4 regions of the Micromonospora sp. II genome follow, and region 3 is predicted to be linked to each of the others. Evidence: riboswitches for the same ligand, from Rfam matches in the RefSeq annotation. Region 3 holds a riboswitch; each other region holds the start of a gene.
The links. Region 3 has a riboswitch for cyclic di-AMP ahead of A8711_RS18385 (hypothetical protein). Riboswitches for the same ligand answer to the same signal wherever they lie in the genome.
Positions count from the first base shown of each region.

Region 1: another riboswitch for cyclic di-AMP. It lies ahead of A8711_RS29215 (C39 family peptidase); the one in region 3 lies ahead of A8711_RS18385 (hypothetical protein).
Region 2: another riboswitch for cyclic di-AMP. It lies ahead of A8711_RS15645 (transglycosylase family protein); the one in region 3 lies ahead of A8711_RS18385 (hypothetical protein).
Region 4: another riboswitch for cyclic di-AMP. It lies ahead of A8711_RS07780 (hypothetical protein); the one in region 3 lies ahead of A8711_RS18385 (hypothetical protein).

Region 1 is NZ_LYXF01000078.1:173,136-176,772, forward strand. Features, by position in the region: gene A8711_RS29210 (alpha/beta fold hydrolase) at 1-424, opposite strand, end outside; gene A8711_RS29215 (C39 family peptidase) at 670-1,503, opposite strand; cyclic di-AMP (ydaO/yuaA leader) riboswitch at 1,710-1,850, opposite strand; gene A8711_RS29220 (hypothetical protein) at 2,151-2,915, opposite strand; gene A8711_RS29225 (hypothetical protein) at 3,055-3,387, opposite strand; gene A8711_RS29230 (acyltransferase) at 3,468-3,637, opposite strand, start outside.
Region 2 is NZ_LYXF01000024.1:868,580-872,216, forward strand. Features, by position in the region: gene A8711_RS15630 (SDR family oxidoreductase) at 1-38, opposite strand, end outside; gene A8711_RS15635 (helix-turn-helix domain-containing protein) at 72-548, opposite strand; gene A8711_RS15640 (LLM class flavin-dependent oxidoreductase) at 595-2,157, opposite strand; cyclic di-AMP (ydaO/yuaA leader) riboswitch at 2,330-2,475, shown strand; gene A8711_RS15645 (transglycosylase family protein) at 2,474-3,118, shown strand; gene A8711_RS15650 (YbaB/EbfC family nucleoid-associated protein) at 3,302-3,637, shown strand, end outside.
Region 3 is NZ_LYXF01000035.1:104,442-108,078, reverse strand. Features, by position in the region: gene A8711_RS18390 (cation diffusion facilitator family transporter) at 60-974, shown strand; cyclic di-AMP (ydaO/yuaA leader) riboswitch at 1,118-1,249, shown strand; gene A8711_RS18385 (hypothetical protein) at 1,254-2,330, shown strand; gene A8711_RS18380 (SRPBCC family protein) at 2,327-2,863, opposite strand; gene A8711_RS18375 (STAS domain-containing protein) at 2,905-3,264, opposite strand.
Region 4 is NZ_LYXF01000012.1:29,105-32,741, reverse strand. Features, by position in the region: gene A8711_RS07795 (metal-sensitive transcriptional regulator) at 1-14, shown strand, start outside; gene A8711_RS07790 (SHOCT domain-containing protein) at 140-349, shown strand; gene A8711_RS07785 (YibE/F family protein) at 514-1,797, shown strand; cyclic di-AMP (ydaO/yuaA leader) riboswitch at 1,952-2,083, shown strand; gene A8711_RS07780 (hypothetical protein) at 2,087-3,112, shown strand; gene A8711_RS07775 (carbonic anhydrase) at 3,174-3,637, opposite strand, start outside.

The sequences.
Region 1 (3,637 bases), on a different contig from region 3:
GGGCCGCCTCGTCCCGGGTGGCGAACCAGGTGACCGGCCGGGCGGCCAGCTCGCTCGCCTTCGCCAGCTCGGCCGGGGACCAGACCGCCTTGATGCCGAGCCCCACCACCGCGTCCACCGGAAGAGCCCGCTGCCGGGCCGCGAGCGCCAGCGCCACCACCCCGCCGAGCGAGTGTCCGAGCAGCACCAGCCGGTCGTGCGGGCCCAGCCGGAGCGGACCGAGCCCGTCTGCGACGCGCTGGGCCAGGGCGTCGAACGAGTAGCCGTCGAGCGGCGGCGACCAGCCGTGGCCGGCCAGGTCGGGGGCGAGCCAGCGCCCGGGCCAGCGGCGCTCCAGCAGCGGCGCCCAGGGCAGCCACACTTCGCCGGTGGCGCCCATGCCGTGCAGGAGAATCAGGTGCCGGTTCCCCGTCGCATCGCCCATTGGCGCAGTCTGCCACCGCCCGCCCCGGACACGCGAGACCGAACCCGCCCCGCCCAAACCGCCCGCCCTCGCCCTCGCCGCCGATCTTGGAGTTGTGGTGCCTCCCATAGCGGGGTGAGCCGGGCATACCAGGCGCCACAAGTCCAAGATCGGCGCGCCGAGAGGGCGGCGGGCGAGGGGCGGGCGGGGACGGGGAAGGCCGGCGCCCCGGGACGGGGTGCCGGCCTTCGCAGGGTGCGGGGCGGTCAGGCGGAGTAGCCGCGGCTGGCGATCCAGTGCGCCAGGTCGATCGTGGTGAGCCAGTACGACGGCAGCGACGGGTCGGCCGAGTCGGCGATCCGGACGGTCCGGCCGTCGTCCTTGTAGCCGATCACCGCGACGTAGTGGCCGCCGGGGAACGAGTGCCAGCCGCCGTTGGTGTCGGTGGCGGTGCCGGCGACGTTCGCGACGACCCCTCGGCCGTTGCTGATCGCCTCGACCACGTCGGCCTGGAGCCGGTCCATCTGGGCCGGGCTGGCCGAGCCGGGAATCATCCGGGTCCGGTACGGGTTGCCCTTGACCTGCTGGTTGAGCACGCGCGTGGTGTCCTCGGCCGAGTTGGTGCCCATCTCGGTGGTGCCGAGCGGGCCGGCGAGGGCGTCCTGGCTGCGCTCGATGCCGGTGGCGCTGAGCGCGTTGCGCACGGCGGCCGGGCCGCAGTAGTAGTAGTTGATCTGCGCCTGGTAGTCGTAGTCCAGCGTCTTGCTCGACGGCGGCTTCGGCGCGGCCTTGGTGACGTCCGGGTCCGCCGCGGCCTTCTTCGCCGACGGGGAGGCGCTGGGCGACCTGCTGGGCTCGGCGCTCGGCGACGCCGGCGGGACGCCGATACGCGCCTCGCTGCGGCTGGCGGGCTCGCCGAGCCGTGCGCCGAGTTCGGCGACCGAGGCGGTGTTCTCCTGCTGGACCGGGGCGTCCTCACCGGCGGCGAGGGCGGTGCCGGCGCCGGCGGCCAGCACGAGCGCCGCGGCCGATCCGGCGATGATCTGGTACGGGCGTTCGGTGGCGATCCGCCGCAGCTGACGCTTCAGGTGGTGCTTCACGAAATCCTCCACGGGGGGCGTGATCGGCACACGCCGGCCCGGCACGTGGAGGGGTTCACACGTGCTGGCAGGCCGGATGGGCCGGGGGAACGGGTACGCCCGCGATGCCGGGCGCCCAGGGGCGGTTTGCCGGTCGCGTCAGGCGAGCGCGGGTACCGCGGAGCCGTGGAGGCGGGGGGACGATCGAGGGGTGGGCACGAGGATGGGACTCCTTCCGTGGCCGCCGACCGGGTTAGCTGACGGATTCGGGCGGGAAGTACGCCCTACCGCGGCAGTGGCCGCGGATTCACCCCGATGGTGCTCATGGTTCCCCGGTTCGTGATGACACGATTAGGCGGGTCGGCGCGGCGTCGCCTTCTGCGATCGGTTACCGCACCGGACGCGCCGACACTACCGGCGGGTACTGCCCCTGCCAAGCGCTCCCACCTGCGTAAACATGATCCCCGGTAACGGATTTCGGAACAGCCGGTTACTCACTTCACTCAATGGGACAAGCGGTGGTGACGGCGCCCGGGAGGCGAAAAGGGGACAGACGGCGAGCGCCTGACCGGCAATGGCGCGGCTCATTGGCCTGTTCTGCGCTCCACGCCCGTTTCGGTGCCGGGGGTGAGCCGGCTCACCACATTCCGGGTAACAATTCGGTCGCCTCAGCCGACCCGGGCCGGACGCCAGCGGGCGTTGCGGACGGACGCGCCGACCGGCAGGGGGATCGTCGCCACGCCGCGGGACACCGGGGCGGGCCGCACCGCCAGGGTGGCCGCGTACGCCTCGGCGGCGAGCGTACGGGCGGCCTCGGCGGCCAGTTCGGCGTCCCGCCACGCCTGCCGCTCCCGCTCGGCGGCGCTCTCCCAGCCGGTCCGGCGCCGGTCCCGTACGGCCCGGGCCAGCACGATCTCCTGCTCGGCCGGGTGCCGGCGCGGGTCCCACCCGTTGCGGCGCGCCAGCACGTCGGCGAGTTGCCGGGCGGACAGGTCGCCGCGCCAGTGCGCCGTCATGGCGGCGTGGTGCAGCCAGCGCTCCCGGGCCGCGTACTCCGCCGGGGTGCGCGGGGTGCGCGGGGCGGCCAGCGCGGCGGCCCCGGCCAGGCGGCGGGCGGCGCTGTCCGCCTCGTCGTACGCGGTCCAGGCGCGTTCCGCCTCGTCCTGCGCGGCCAGCCACCGTTCCCGGCGGCGACGGGCCGTCTGGGCGGCCCCGGCGGCGGCCACCGCCACCTCCTCGGCGTACCGGACGAGGTCGTCGCGGCGCGCGGCGTCCTGGTCCACCGGATCGGCGGCAGCCTCGGCGACGCCGTCGCGCTCGGGCCGGGCCACCAGCGCGGCGAGCAGGCCGAACGCGAGCAGCATCAGGAAGGACCAGATGGCGGCGGCCTCGGGGACCGCGGTGAGGAAGTGGTAGAGAGCGGTCTGCGACATGGTCGGCACCTCACGGGAAGAACCTGGCGGGAGAATCCGCACGGCCGGTCGGGGCGCGGCGCGGGGGCGCCGGGCCGTCGAAGGGCGGGTGCGGGATGACGTTCGGTGGGTGCGGTGACGGGCGCGGCCCGTGGGCGGATCAGCGGGCGGGCGGGGCCCGCAGGCCGACCGGCGCGGTGATCCGGCCGGCCGGGACCGGCTGCGGGTCGTTCGGGAGCGTGTCGGTGGCCCGTGCGGCGGGCGCGGGTGCGCCGTCGGGACGGGCCTGCCGCTCGGCGGCGCGGTCGGATTCCGGTCGCGGGGCGGCCGGCGTGCTCACGTACGCCGGGCCGGCTGGCGCGGCCGGGGCGGCGACGGCCGGCAGCGTGGCCGCGCCGAACGAACAGGCGACGACCACGGCGAGACTGGCGAGCATCCGGGCGGTCCAGCGCGCCACCCACCACACGGGGCAGGTGAGCGCGATCGGAAGCACGGGTACAAATTACCGCCGAACCCCCAGTGACGCACCGCCGCACGGCGTGTCGCGGACCGACCGGCCGGCGTGTGCGCGTGTCAGTCCGGGCGACGCCGCCCGGCGTACTCGATGTCCTCGGCCGGACCGGAGACGGACCGCGCGCCGCCGTCGGCGGCCGCGCCCTCGGCGGGCCCGCGTGGAGCCGGCACGGCCGGTGCGCGCGACGCCGCGCGGGCCCGGCGGGTCGGGCCGAGCAGGCGCATCATCG
Region 2 (3,637 bases), on a different contig from region 3:
GCGCCGGTGACCAGGGCGGTGCTTCCAGCGATCTTCATGTCTCGCTCCGAGGGGTGGGGAAGGAAGGTGGGTCAGGCGGACAGCAGGCCCGGACCGGGCAGGACGGCCAGCTCGCCGGGCGGTACGTCGTGTCCGGCGTCGCAGCGCAGCCGGGCGTGCACGGCCGCGCCGCACTCGTCGTGGGTCAGCCGGACGGCCGGGCCGGCCTCGTCGGCGGCGTACGTGTCGCCCCACTGCCGCAGCGCGACCAGCACCGGGATCAGGTCGCTGCCCTTGGCGGTGAGCACGTACTCGTCGCGGGTGCGCTGCCCGGGCTCGCGGTAGGGGCGCCGGTCGAGCAGCCCGTCGGCGACGAGCTGCTTGAGGCGTGCGGCGGCGACGGGCTCGCTGACGCCGACCCGCCGCGCGAAGTCGTCGAAGCGGCGGGTGCCGAACGACGCCTCGCGCAGCAGGAGCAGCGTGGTGCGGTTGCCGACCACCTCCAGCGCCCGGGCGATCGAGCAGTTGGCGGTGGACCAGGAGTCACGCTGCGCAAGGAGGTCCGTCATGGCGTCGACGGTACCCCCTGACTTAGGAAATCAAAAGTCAGCTACCTCACAGCTGGCCGGGGAAGAAGCCGTGCCGGGCCAGCGGCTCGACGATCTGGTGCTCCTCGTACGACAGGTGCGACAACAGCGTGTCGGTGAGCAGGTCCACCGCCTCCTGGAGCTGCGTGAAGTCGCCGGGCCGGTGGACCAGTTCCACGAGCGCCCGGTCGACGCTCTCCACCACCCCGTGGATCACCACGTGTTCCTCCTCGAGGCGGTCGAGCACGGCCGCCAGCCCGGCCTCGGAGCGGCGCAGGTGCGGGAAGATCGAGGCGTCCTCCAGCCCGTGGTGCTGGGTGACCATGGTGCAGTAGGCCGCGCAGTACGCCCCGAGCGTCCAGTTGTTCTGCCGCATGGTCATCTCGTTGAGCGCCGCCCGCGCCCGGCCCGGCGAGACGGCGCCCCGCTTGACCTGTTCCAGCAGGTCGCGCACCTGGGCCAGCTCCTGGCGCAGGTGGTCGTGCACGTCCACCAGGTGCTGCCCGGCGGCCTGCCCCCGGGGTGGGTAGACCTGGCCGGCCGGAGGCAGCGGGGCGGTCGGCCGGGTCGACTCGTCCCAGGGGCGGCGCGCGCTCAGACGTACCCCCGGGTCGGGGGTGGGGGTGACCGCCAGCGTGGCCGCGCCGCCGGTGGCGGCCGTGTCGTCGGCGACCGCGCGGGCCCCGCTGCCGGGCGCGGTGCGCTCGGCGGCGACGAGTTCGCGGACCGCCGGCGCGACCTCCTGGGCGAAGATCTGGATCGCGCGCGGCTCGTCGCTGCCGAGGATGAACGTGGTGACGCCGTGCTCCAGCGTGAGCCCGGCCAGCTCCTCCACCCACTGCTCCGGCGGGCCGGCCAGGAAGCCGGCCGACGAGCGCGCGAACGTGCCGGTCACGTTGAGCATGCGGCGGATCTCGGCCGGGTCGCGCCCGGCAGCCTGCGCGCCCTCGTCCACGAGCGCGTTCAGGGCGGGCAGCTCGTCGGGGCCCTTGGGCAGGTAGGACAGGGAGGGCAGCCAGCCGTCCGCGGCGCGGCCGACCAGGCGCAGCATGCGCGGCTTGTACGCGCCGACCCAGATGCCCACCCGATGCGCGGGCGCCGGGCCGCGCTTGGCGCCGACCACCCGGTAGTGCTCGCCGTCGACGCGGATCATGCCGCGGCGGTCGGTGTCCCAGACCTCGCGGATCACCCGGATCGCCTCGTCCAGGGCCTCGACCGCCGCGCCGGGGGACAGGCGCCGCCCGCCCGTCGCCTCGATCGCGTCCCAGAACGCGCCCGCGCCGAGTCCCATCTCGACCCGGCCGCCGGTGAGCAGGTCCAGGCTGGCCACGCTGCGGGCCAGCACCACCGGCTGGCGCAGCGGCAGGTTGAGCACGTTGCCGGCCAGGTGGATGCGCTCGGTGACGGCGGCCACGTAGGACATCAGCGTCCAGGTGTCCAGGAAGCCCGGCTGGTACGGGTGGTCCTGGAACGTGACCAGGTCCAGCCCGACCTGTTCGCAGAGCGTGGCCAGCGCCACCACCTGGTCGGGCTGCCCGGCGGCGGGCGTGATGAAGCCGCCGAAGGTCAGCTCGTGTCCGTGATCGGTCATCCGTCCCGCCCCTCCCGTGATCTTGCTCGGCCCTGCCACGGTAGCTCCACAGGTGGTAGCCCGGCCGGGTGAACACCATCACAAGAAGTGGACGATCGTCGCAAACCGTCCTTAGCGTCGGTTTCGTTCGCATTCGCGGGCACCGCGGGCCGGAAACGCCAAATCCCGCCGCCGGCCCCGGTAACCGAACCTCGTGCGGGAGCGGGGGAACCACACGTTCCACGGTGCATCGTCACCTCGGGGTGAAGCCGCCACCGGCGGCCGGGCTCCTCGGCCCGAACCCGACAGCTCACCTCGTCGGCGTGGAGGAATCCACATGGCAACTGCATACTCGGCCCGAAGCCGCCGTACCGCTCTCGGTGCGGTGGTGACCGGCGCCGCCGTCGGCGTCGCGACCCTGTTCGGCCCGGCCGCACCGGCCAGCGCGGGCGTCAACTGGGACGCGGTCGCGCGCTGCGAGTCCGGCGGCAACTGGAAGATCAACACCGGCAACGGCTACTACGGCGGGCTCCAGTTCTCCCGCGCCACCTGGAACGGCTACGGCGGCCAGAAGTACGCCGCCCGCGCCGACCTGGCCAGCCGGTCCGAGCAGATCGCCGTCGCGGAGAAGGTGTTGCGCGGCCAGGGCATCGGCGCGTGGCCGGTCTGCGGCAAGAAGGGCGGCTCGGCGAACGCCGCGGCGACCCGGTCCGAGCGGGCGGCCCCGAAGAAGGCCACCTCGAAGAAGTCCGCCCCGAAGCGGGCCGCCACGCGCAAGACCGCGCCGGAGCGGGCCGCGACGACTGCGGCGCCGCAGCCGTCGGCCGGGACGTACGTGGTCCGGCGCGGGGACACGCTGTCGGAGATCGCCGTGGCGCAGCGCGTCGACGGCGGCTGGCGTGCCCTGCACGAGCGCAACCGGGCAGTGGTCGGCGACGACCCCGGCCTGATCTTCCCCGGTCAGCGGCTGCGTCTGCGCTGATCTGGTCCGGACGCCCGGCCGGTTCGACCCGGCCGGGCGTCCGGCCGCCCGCGACACGCCGCGCCGCCGGTGTCCGGCCTGCTCGCGGCGCCGGACGCCACCCGTGACGGCCGCTGACCGCGATTCGTCGGAGCCGGTTGCTAGGGTCACGATGATCGGCTCAGACGTGAAGAAAGCGCGGAAATGACCAACGATCCGTTCTCGGCGGCCGCGAGCATCGACGAACTGCTGACCCGCACGCAGCAGGCGCTCACCGCGATGCGCTCCCGGGCCTCGGAGCACGCCGACGGCGAGCCGGGCGACCTGCTGCGCGCCGAGGGCACCGCAGCCGACGGCCGGGTCCGCGCGGTCGCCGTTCAGGGTGGCCGGCTGGATTCCGTGACGATCGACCCGGACTTGGCCGGCGAGCCCCTCGACGTCCTGTGCGGACATGTCACCGCCGCCGCCAACGCCGCGCTGTCCGAGCTGGACGCCCGGGTCAGCGCGTCGGCGCGGGCCGACGCCGACGCGCTCGCCGCC
Region 3 (3,637 bases):
TACATAGCGATGTGAGCATACATTGGGCCCGGCCGGTACGCGGCAGGGAGGGTGTTGGCGTGGGCGCAGGTCATGACCACAGCAGCGCGGTGGCCAACGCGGCACACCGCCACGCAGGCCGGCTCTGGGCCGCGTTCGCGCTGCTCGCCGTCCTGATGGTGGTCGAGGCGGTGGCCGCCTTCACCACCGGCTCGCTCGCCCTGCTCTCCGACGCCGGGCACATGTTCACCGATGTGCTCGGCATCGGCATGGCCCTCGCGGCGATCACCGCCACCCGGCGCGCCGGCACCGACCCGCAGCGCACGTTCGGCCTCTACCGGCTGGAGGTGCTCGCCGCCCTCGCCAACGCCGTGCTGCTCGGCGCCGTCGCGGTCTACGTCCTGATCGAGGCGGTACGCCGCTTCGGCGAGCCGCCGGAGGTGCTGGCCGGCCCGATGCTCGTGGTGGCGGTGCTCGGCCTGCTCGCCAACATCGTCGCCTTCGCGCTGCTGCGCGCCGGGGCGAAGGAGAGCATCAACCTGCGCGGCGCGTACCTGGAGGTGCTCGGCGACCTGCTCGGCTCGCTCGGCGTGATCGCCGCCGCGCTGGTCATCGCGGTGACCGACTGGTGGTGGGCGGACCCACTGGTCGCCGTCGGGATCGGCCTGTTCATCCTGCCGCGCACCTGGCGGCTCGGCCGGGCCGCGGTGCGCATCCTGGTGCAGGCGGCGCCGGAGCACCTCCAGGTGACCGCCGTGCACGACCGACTGGCCGCGGTCCCCGGCGTGGCCGAGGTGCACGACCTGCACGTCTGGACGCTCACCTCGGGCATGGAGGTGGCCTCGGCGCACCTGACCACCGACCCGGGTGTGGACCCGGCCGGGGTGCTGGCCGCCGCGCGGACGGCGCTGCACGAGGACTTCTCCATCGATCACGCCACGTTGCAGGTCGAACCCGGAGCGTCAGCCGGAGTGTGCGGAAAGACCGAGTGGTGATTAGGGCAGACTTAAATCACCGTGACTGCTGTACACTTATGTCGGTTTTGCCCCACCATGCGGCACTGCGCAACGGAGCCGCGCCCGGGCCGCGCCGGTAGGCTCGGTCGCGGCCGCAGCCACCGGCGTCACCGGCGCAGGTGGGGTGGCCGTCGCCTAATCGCCCGAAGGGGCGAGCCGGGGAACCACGTACGTGGGGTGCATCCGCGTCAGCGGTAGGGATCTTCCGTCCCGAACCCGTCAGCTAACCCGGTCGGCGGTTGACGGAAGGACATGTGAATGCCCCCAGTGGCACCTGTACGACGGACGGCCGCCCGGTTGGCGGCCCTGCTCGTCGCGACGCTGACTGTCGGCGTCGCGACCGTTCCGGCCTCCCCCGCCTCGGCGGCGCCCCGGACCGCCCTGCTCGCCGCCGCGCCCGGCGACGACGAGGGCGGCACGCCCGAGCTGCGCGCCCAACTCGACGCGGCCAGCAAGGGCTGGCTGGAGGCGAAGGCCGCGCTGAACCGGTCGGTGAACCGCCAGAAGCAGCTCAACGACCAGCTCGCGAAGGTCGGCGCCGAGCTGGCCGTACGTGACGCCAAGGTCGGTGAGATCGCCGGGGTGGCGTACCGCGCGGGCCGCCTCGGCACCGCCGCGGCGCTGCTCGACAGCAGCAGCCCGGCGGGCTTCATGGACCGGGCCGCCACGCTGGAACAGGTCGCCGCGCACGAGGACCGCACGGTGCGCGAGCTGATCACCACCCGGGACGAGGCCACCCGCACCCGGGCCGCGCTCGACACCGAGATCCGCGAGCAACGCAAGCAGGTCGAGGTGATGGGCAAGCGCAAGGAGCAGGCCGAGCGCGCGCTCGAAGTGGCGAACGAACGTTCCGCCCGCAACAACAGCAGCGGCGGCGGCAGCGTCCAGGGCACCTCAAACAAGAACGCGAAGCCCGCACCACGCAACTCGGACGGCTCGTGGCCGTCGGAGTCGTGCAGCGTCAACGACCCGACCCCGGCCAACGGCTGCATCACCCCGCGGACGCTGCACGCGCTGCAGCAGGCCAAGGCGGCCGGTTTCACCAGGTACGTCTCGTGCCACCGGCCCAGCGGCTCGGGCGAGCACCCGAAGGGGCGGGCCTGCGACTTCGCCGCCCAGAAGAACGGCTTCGGCGGCGTGGCCAGCGGCGGTGACCGGACGTACGGCAACAACCTGGCCGCGTACTTCGTGCGCAACGCCGACCCGCTCGCCGTGCTCTACGTGATCTGGTTCAAGCAGATCTGGCTGCCCAGCAGCGGGTGGAAGTCGTACAGCGGCGGCAACGGAGACCCGTCCAGCGACCACACCAACCACGTGCACCTGTCGGTGTACTAGCGCGCTCCCGGGGGGCCGGCCGGATCGGGCCGGCCCTCCAGCGTCGCGCCGAGACGGGCCGCCAGGCTCAGGTGAGCCGCCCGGGCCTGGCGGAACGCGTACCCGAACAGCGGCGCCGGCGCGGTGAGCGTGATCTCCACGTCGATGCGCACGGTGCCGTCGGGCTCGTCGCGTAGCCGGGTGTGGTTGCGCACCGTCGTCGCCGGCTGCTGCCGGGCCACAGTGACCACCTCGTCCTCGCTCGCGACCAGCACGTCCGCCTGGTACGTGACCGGGAAGTGCAGCGGGCCCAGTTGCAGCCGGTCGGTGATCGCGTAGCTGGCCAGCGCGCCCGGCCGGGCCGGCAGCTGCCGGACCCGGACGATCAGCGGATGCAGCTCGCCCTGGCGACTCAGGTCACCCAGCAGTGCCACCGCGTCGGCCCGGCTGCACCGGGCCTGCACGGTGTAGCTGAAGCTGTCGCTGCTCTGCAAGCGGGCCCCCTCGCCGTCGTACGTCGCGACGATCGTCCCGTACCGACGCCGGGCTGGCAACGGGTAGAAGGTCCCCTGGCCGCAGGGGGTGCGAACGGCGCTCAGGCGCCGGGCAGCACCTCGGGGGTGTCGTCGGCGAACCACGGCTCGGGAGCGCCGAAGAGGCCGAGCAGGCCGGTCACCCAGAGCTGCCGGTGCACGAACCGGCTCGGCTCGGTGACCACGAGCTTGACGCCGCTGACCTCGCAGGTCTGGAAGCCGGCCACCATGGCGCTGATGCCGACCGAGTCGATGAACGTGACGAGCCGCATGTTCAGCTCGATGCGCGAGGGACGGCCCTTCGCGAGCACCTCGGCGATCGCTTCCCGCACCTCGTACGCGGTGTCGACGTCGATCTCCCCACGGGGCGCGATCTGGACGACACCACCCGGCCGCACCGACTTCACGATCGACAGGCTCACGCGAGCACCTCCACTCGCCCTTGACGGGCGCCTCATCAGTACGCGGGCCGCGACCGAGAGTATTCCTCCAACGGCCCGGTCGCCACCCCCCGGGATGAGCAATTCGCGAACTGGGCACACCTGGGCGCTCCCAATCCGGACCTCCGGGTTCCAGTTTCCCCTTCGACGCGGGCCGCGGCCAGCCGTACGGCCGGTCGGACCCGTCGATCCGCCGACCAGGGTAGCGGGCGCGCGCACGTCCCGTCGGCACCGGTCCCGGCGCGTTCGGGTGGTTCGTCCCGTTCGCTGCTCACGAGCCGGGCACCACCGCGAGGGTTTGCCGCGTGCGCCGGTGGGGCACTGCCCCGAGACAGTGAACGCGCCGGATGGACAC
Region 4 (3,637 bases), on a different contig from region 3:
TGAAGCGCGGCTGAACGGGACCTCCGCCCCTCCGAGCAGGGCACATCGACCCGCGCCGACGCGCCCGTGCGGCCGTACCGTCGAAGTGGCGGGCAGGCCGGCCCCGGCGGACCCGCGGTGACGGACGGAGGGCGGCCCGATGATGTGGCAGAGCCCGATGATGGGCTGGATGTGGATCTGGTCCCTGGCGGTGCTGGCGGTGCTGGCAGGGCTCCTCTGGCTGGCCGTGCGGTGGACCGGCCCGCAGCGGTCCGGGCCGACGGCGGCCCGGCGCATCCTCGACGAGCGGTACGCCCGCGGCGAGATCGACGAGGACGAGTACCGGCGACGCCGGGCCGGACTGGCCTGACCCGCGCGGGGCGCGCGTCACCGGTCACGGTGTCCGGGAGCACCCAGCCGGGCTGCCTACCATGTCGGGGCGACGACCCGGACGTGGTCGACACGTCCGCGCCGGCCCGGTGACCAGACCGGTCCGGCGGACCAGGCGTCGCCGCGACCGTTGGGAGAGACGCCTTGGGTGCCGACCACACCCGCCCCGCACCGCCCACGCCACCGGGCGTACGACGGCTGCTCGTCGCCGTGGTGGTGCCGCTGTTCGCGCTCACCGTGATCGCCGCGCTGGTGCTCTGGCCCCGGCAGGACCGGGAGCCGGTCGGCGGCGCGGACGTCCCCCGCTACCACGGCACCGTGACCCGGGTGGTCACCGAACCCTGCCCGCCGACGCCGGAGGCCCCGGAGGGCGCGGGCGGCCCCTGCGGCACCGCGACCGTCGCCGCCGAGCAGGGCCCGGACGCGGGACGGCAGGTCGAGACGCCGCTCCCGGCCGGACCGGGCGCGCCACGGGTCGAGGTCGGCGACAAGATCGTCCTGGTCGAGCTGATCGACCCGGCCGATCCTTCGGTGAAGTCCTACAACATCGCCGAGCACCAGCGCGGCACACCGCTGATCTGGCTGCTGGTGCTCTTCGCCGCCGCGATCGTGGCGTTCGGCCGCTGGCGCGGGCTCGCCGCGCTCGGCGGCCTGGCGGCCAGCTTCGCCATCCTGCTCGGCTTCGTGCTGCCCGGCATCGGTGGCGGCCAGCCGCCGCTGCTGGTGGCGATCGTGGGCGCCGCGTTGATCATGTTCGTGGTGCTCTACCTGACGCACGGGATCACCGCGCAGACGTCGGTGGCGGTGCTCGGCACGCTCGGCAGCCTGGTGGTCACCGGCGTGCTCGGCCTGCTCGCCACGTCCGCCACCCACCTGACCGGCTTCGGCAGCGAGGACGCCACCACGCTGTCCATGTTCCAGGGCGACGTGGACCTGCACGGACTGCTGCTGGCGGGCATCATCATCGGCTCGCTGGGCGTGCTGGACGACGTCACCGTCACCCAGGCGGCCACCGTCACCGAACTCGCGCACGCCAACCCGGGGCTGTCCCGGCGGCAGCTCTACCGGGCGGCGACCCGCGTCGGCCGGGCCCACATCGCGTCCACCGTCAACACCATCGTGCTGGCGTACGCGGGCGCGTCGCTGCCACTGCTGCTCCTGCTGGTCGCCGACTCCCGCCCGGTGAGCCAGATCCTCACCAGCGAGTTCCTCGCCCAGGAGATCGTCCGCAGCGCGGTGGCCACGCTCGGCCTGATCGCCGCCGTACCGCTGACGACCGCACTGGCCGCGATCGTGACCACCGCCGGACGGCGCGCGCCCGGTCCGGAGCCGGCGTCGCCCGTACCCCCGCCGCCCCGTCCGCCGACCGGACGCGACGACGCGCTGGAGGCGCTCGGCGGCGGAAAGAGTACGGAGGCGACATGGTGACACTCCGCACGGTGACCATCGATTTCAAACGCGACGCTGGTCACGGTGCGCCACGGCGAAATCTCGCTATTGGTCGGCTTCCGGACGTAGATCCGCAGGAGTGCTGTCGGGTAACCTCGCTGCCGGTCACCGCCGAAGGCGCGCACCGGCGCCAGCGGTGCCGCCGCCCAATCGCCTGCGGGCGAGCCGGGGAACCAGGTACATGGGGTGAATCCGCGCGAGCGGTAGGGGCCACTTCCGTCCCGAACCCGTCAGCTAACCCGGTCGGCGGCCGACGGAAGGGAACACTGTGACGCCACCCCTGCGCCGCTGGCTGACACCCCTGGTGGCCGTGCTGGCCTCGCTGGCAGTGCTGGCCGGGCCGAACTCGGCGACGGCGGCCCCCGCCGCGGCGGCCCCGAAGCCGTCCGGGCACGAGGAGGACGGCGAACCACCGCTCATCACCGAGGCGATCGACAGCGCCAACCGGAACTTCCTCCAGGCGAAGGCGAAGCTGGCCAAGTCGCAGGACCGCCAGCGGCGGCTGGCCGCCGAGGTACAGGCGGCACAGGCCGAACTCGAGGCGCTCAGCCCGCAGGTCAACCAGCTCGCCGCCCAGTCCTACCGGACCGGCCGGATGGGCGCGATGGCGATGCTGCTGGAGAGCAACTCGCCCGACTCGTTCGTCCGCCGCGTCAACGCCCTGGACGAGCTGAACCTCCTCAACGCGCAGCGCCTGGCCGCCATCAACGCGGTCAAGAACCGCGCCGAGACGGCCAAGATCGCGCTCGACGCCGAGGTGCGCGAGCAGGAGAAGCAGAAGAACGCGATGGAGCGCGAGAAGGTGCAGGCCGAACGCGCCCTCAAGCTCGTCGGCGGCCTCGGCTTCACCGGCGGCCTGGTCGACGCCACCTCACCGGTCGCCAAGATCGGCCCCGGCCGCACCGCCGACGGCGGCTGGAAGGCCGAGTCGTGCAGCGAGAACGACCCGACCACCTCGGGCTGCATCACGCCGCGGACGCTGCACGCCTACAAGGAGGTCCGGCGCGCCGGCTACACGCGCTTCGTGGGCTGTTACCGGCCGGGCGGGCCGTGGGAGCACCCCAAGGGCAAGGCGTGCGACTGGTCGCTGCAGAACAGCGGCTTCTCACCCTGGCACAACAACGACACCCGCAAGTACGGCAACGACGTGGCCGCCTTCCTCATCCGCAACGCCGACCGGCTGGGCATCTACTACGTGATCTGGAACCGGCAGATCTGGTTCCCGGCCACCGGCTGGAGGTCGTACAGCGGGCCGTCGAACCACACCGACCACGTCCACATGTCGATGCTCTGACCTGGACGCAGCAAGAAGGGGCCGCCCCCGTGGGCGGCCCCTTCGTCGTCCGGCGCTCCGGTCAGCCGGCCAGCGCCGCGTCCGCGTCCGCCGGCGACGAGGGAGCGGGCAGTGACGCCGGGACCTGCGCCACTGTCCGCACCTCGCCGCCGGAGAGCCGGTACGACATCCCCGCCACCGTGCACCGGCCCGCCGCGACCCGCTCGGCCAGCACGGAGGACCGGGCCAGCAGCGTCTCCACGGTCTGCGCGATGTGGACGTCGATGATGCCGTCGAGGTCGTCGATGCCCTGCCGGGCGGCGCGCAGCAGGCTGGGCGAGACCGCGTCCACCACCGCTCCCAGGTGCCCGGCCGGAGCGGCGCCGGTCCGGACCCCCTCCCGGGCGGCCTGGACCGCGCCGCAGGAGTCGTGCCCGAGCACCACCACGAGCGGCGTGCCCAGCACGGTGACCGCGTACTCGACGCTGCCGAGCACCTCGGGCCCGGCGGTGTGCCCGGCGGTACGCACCACGAAGAGGTCACCGA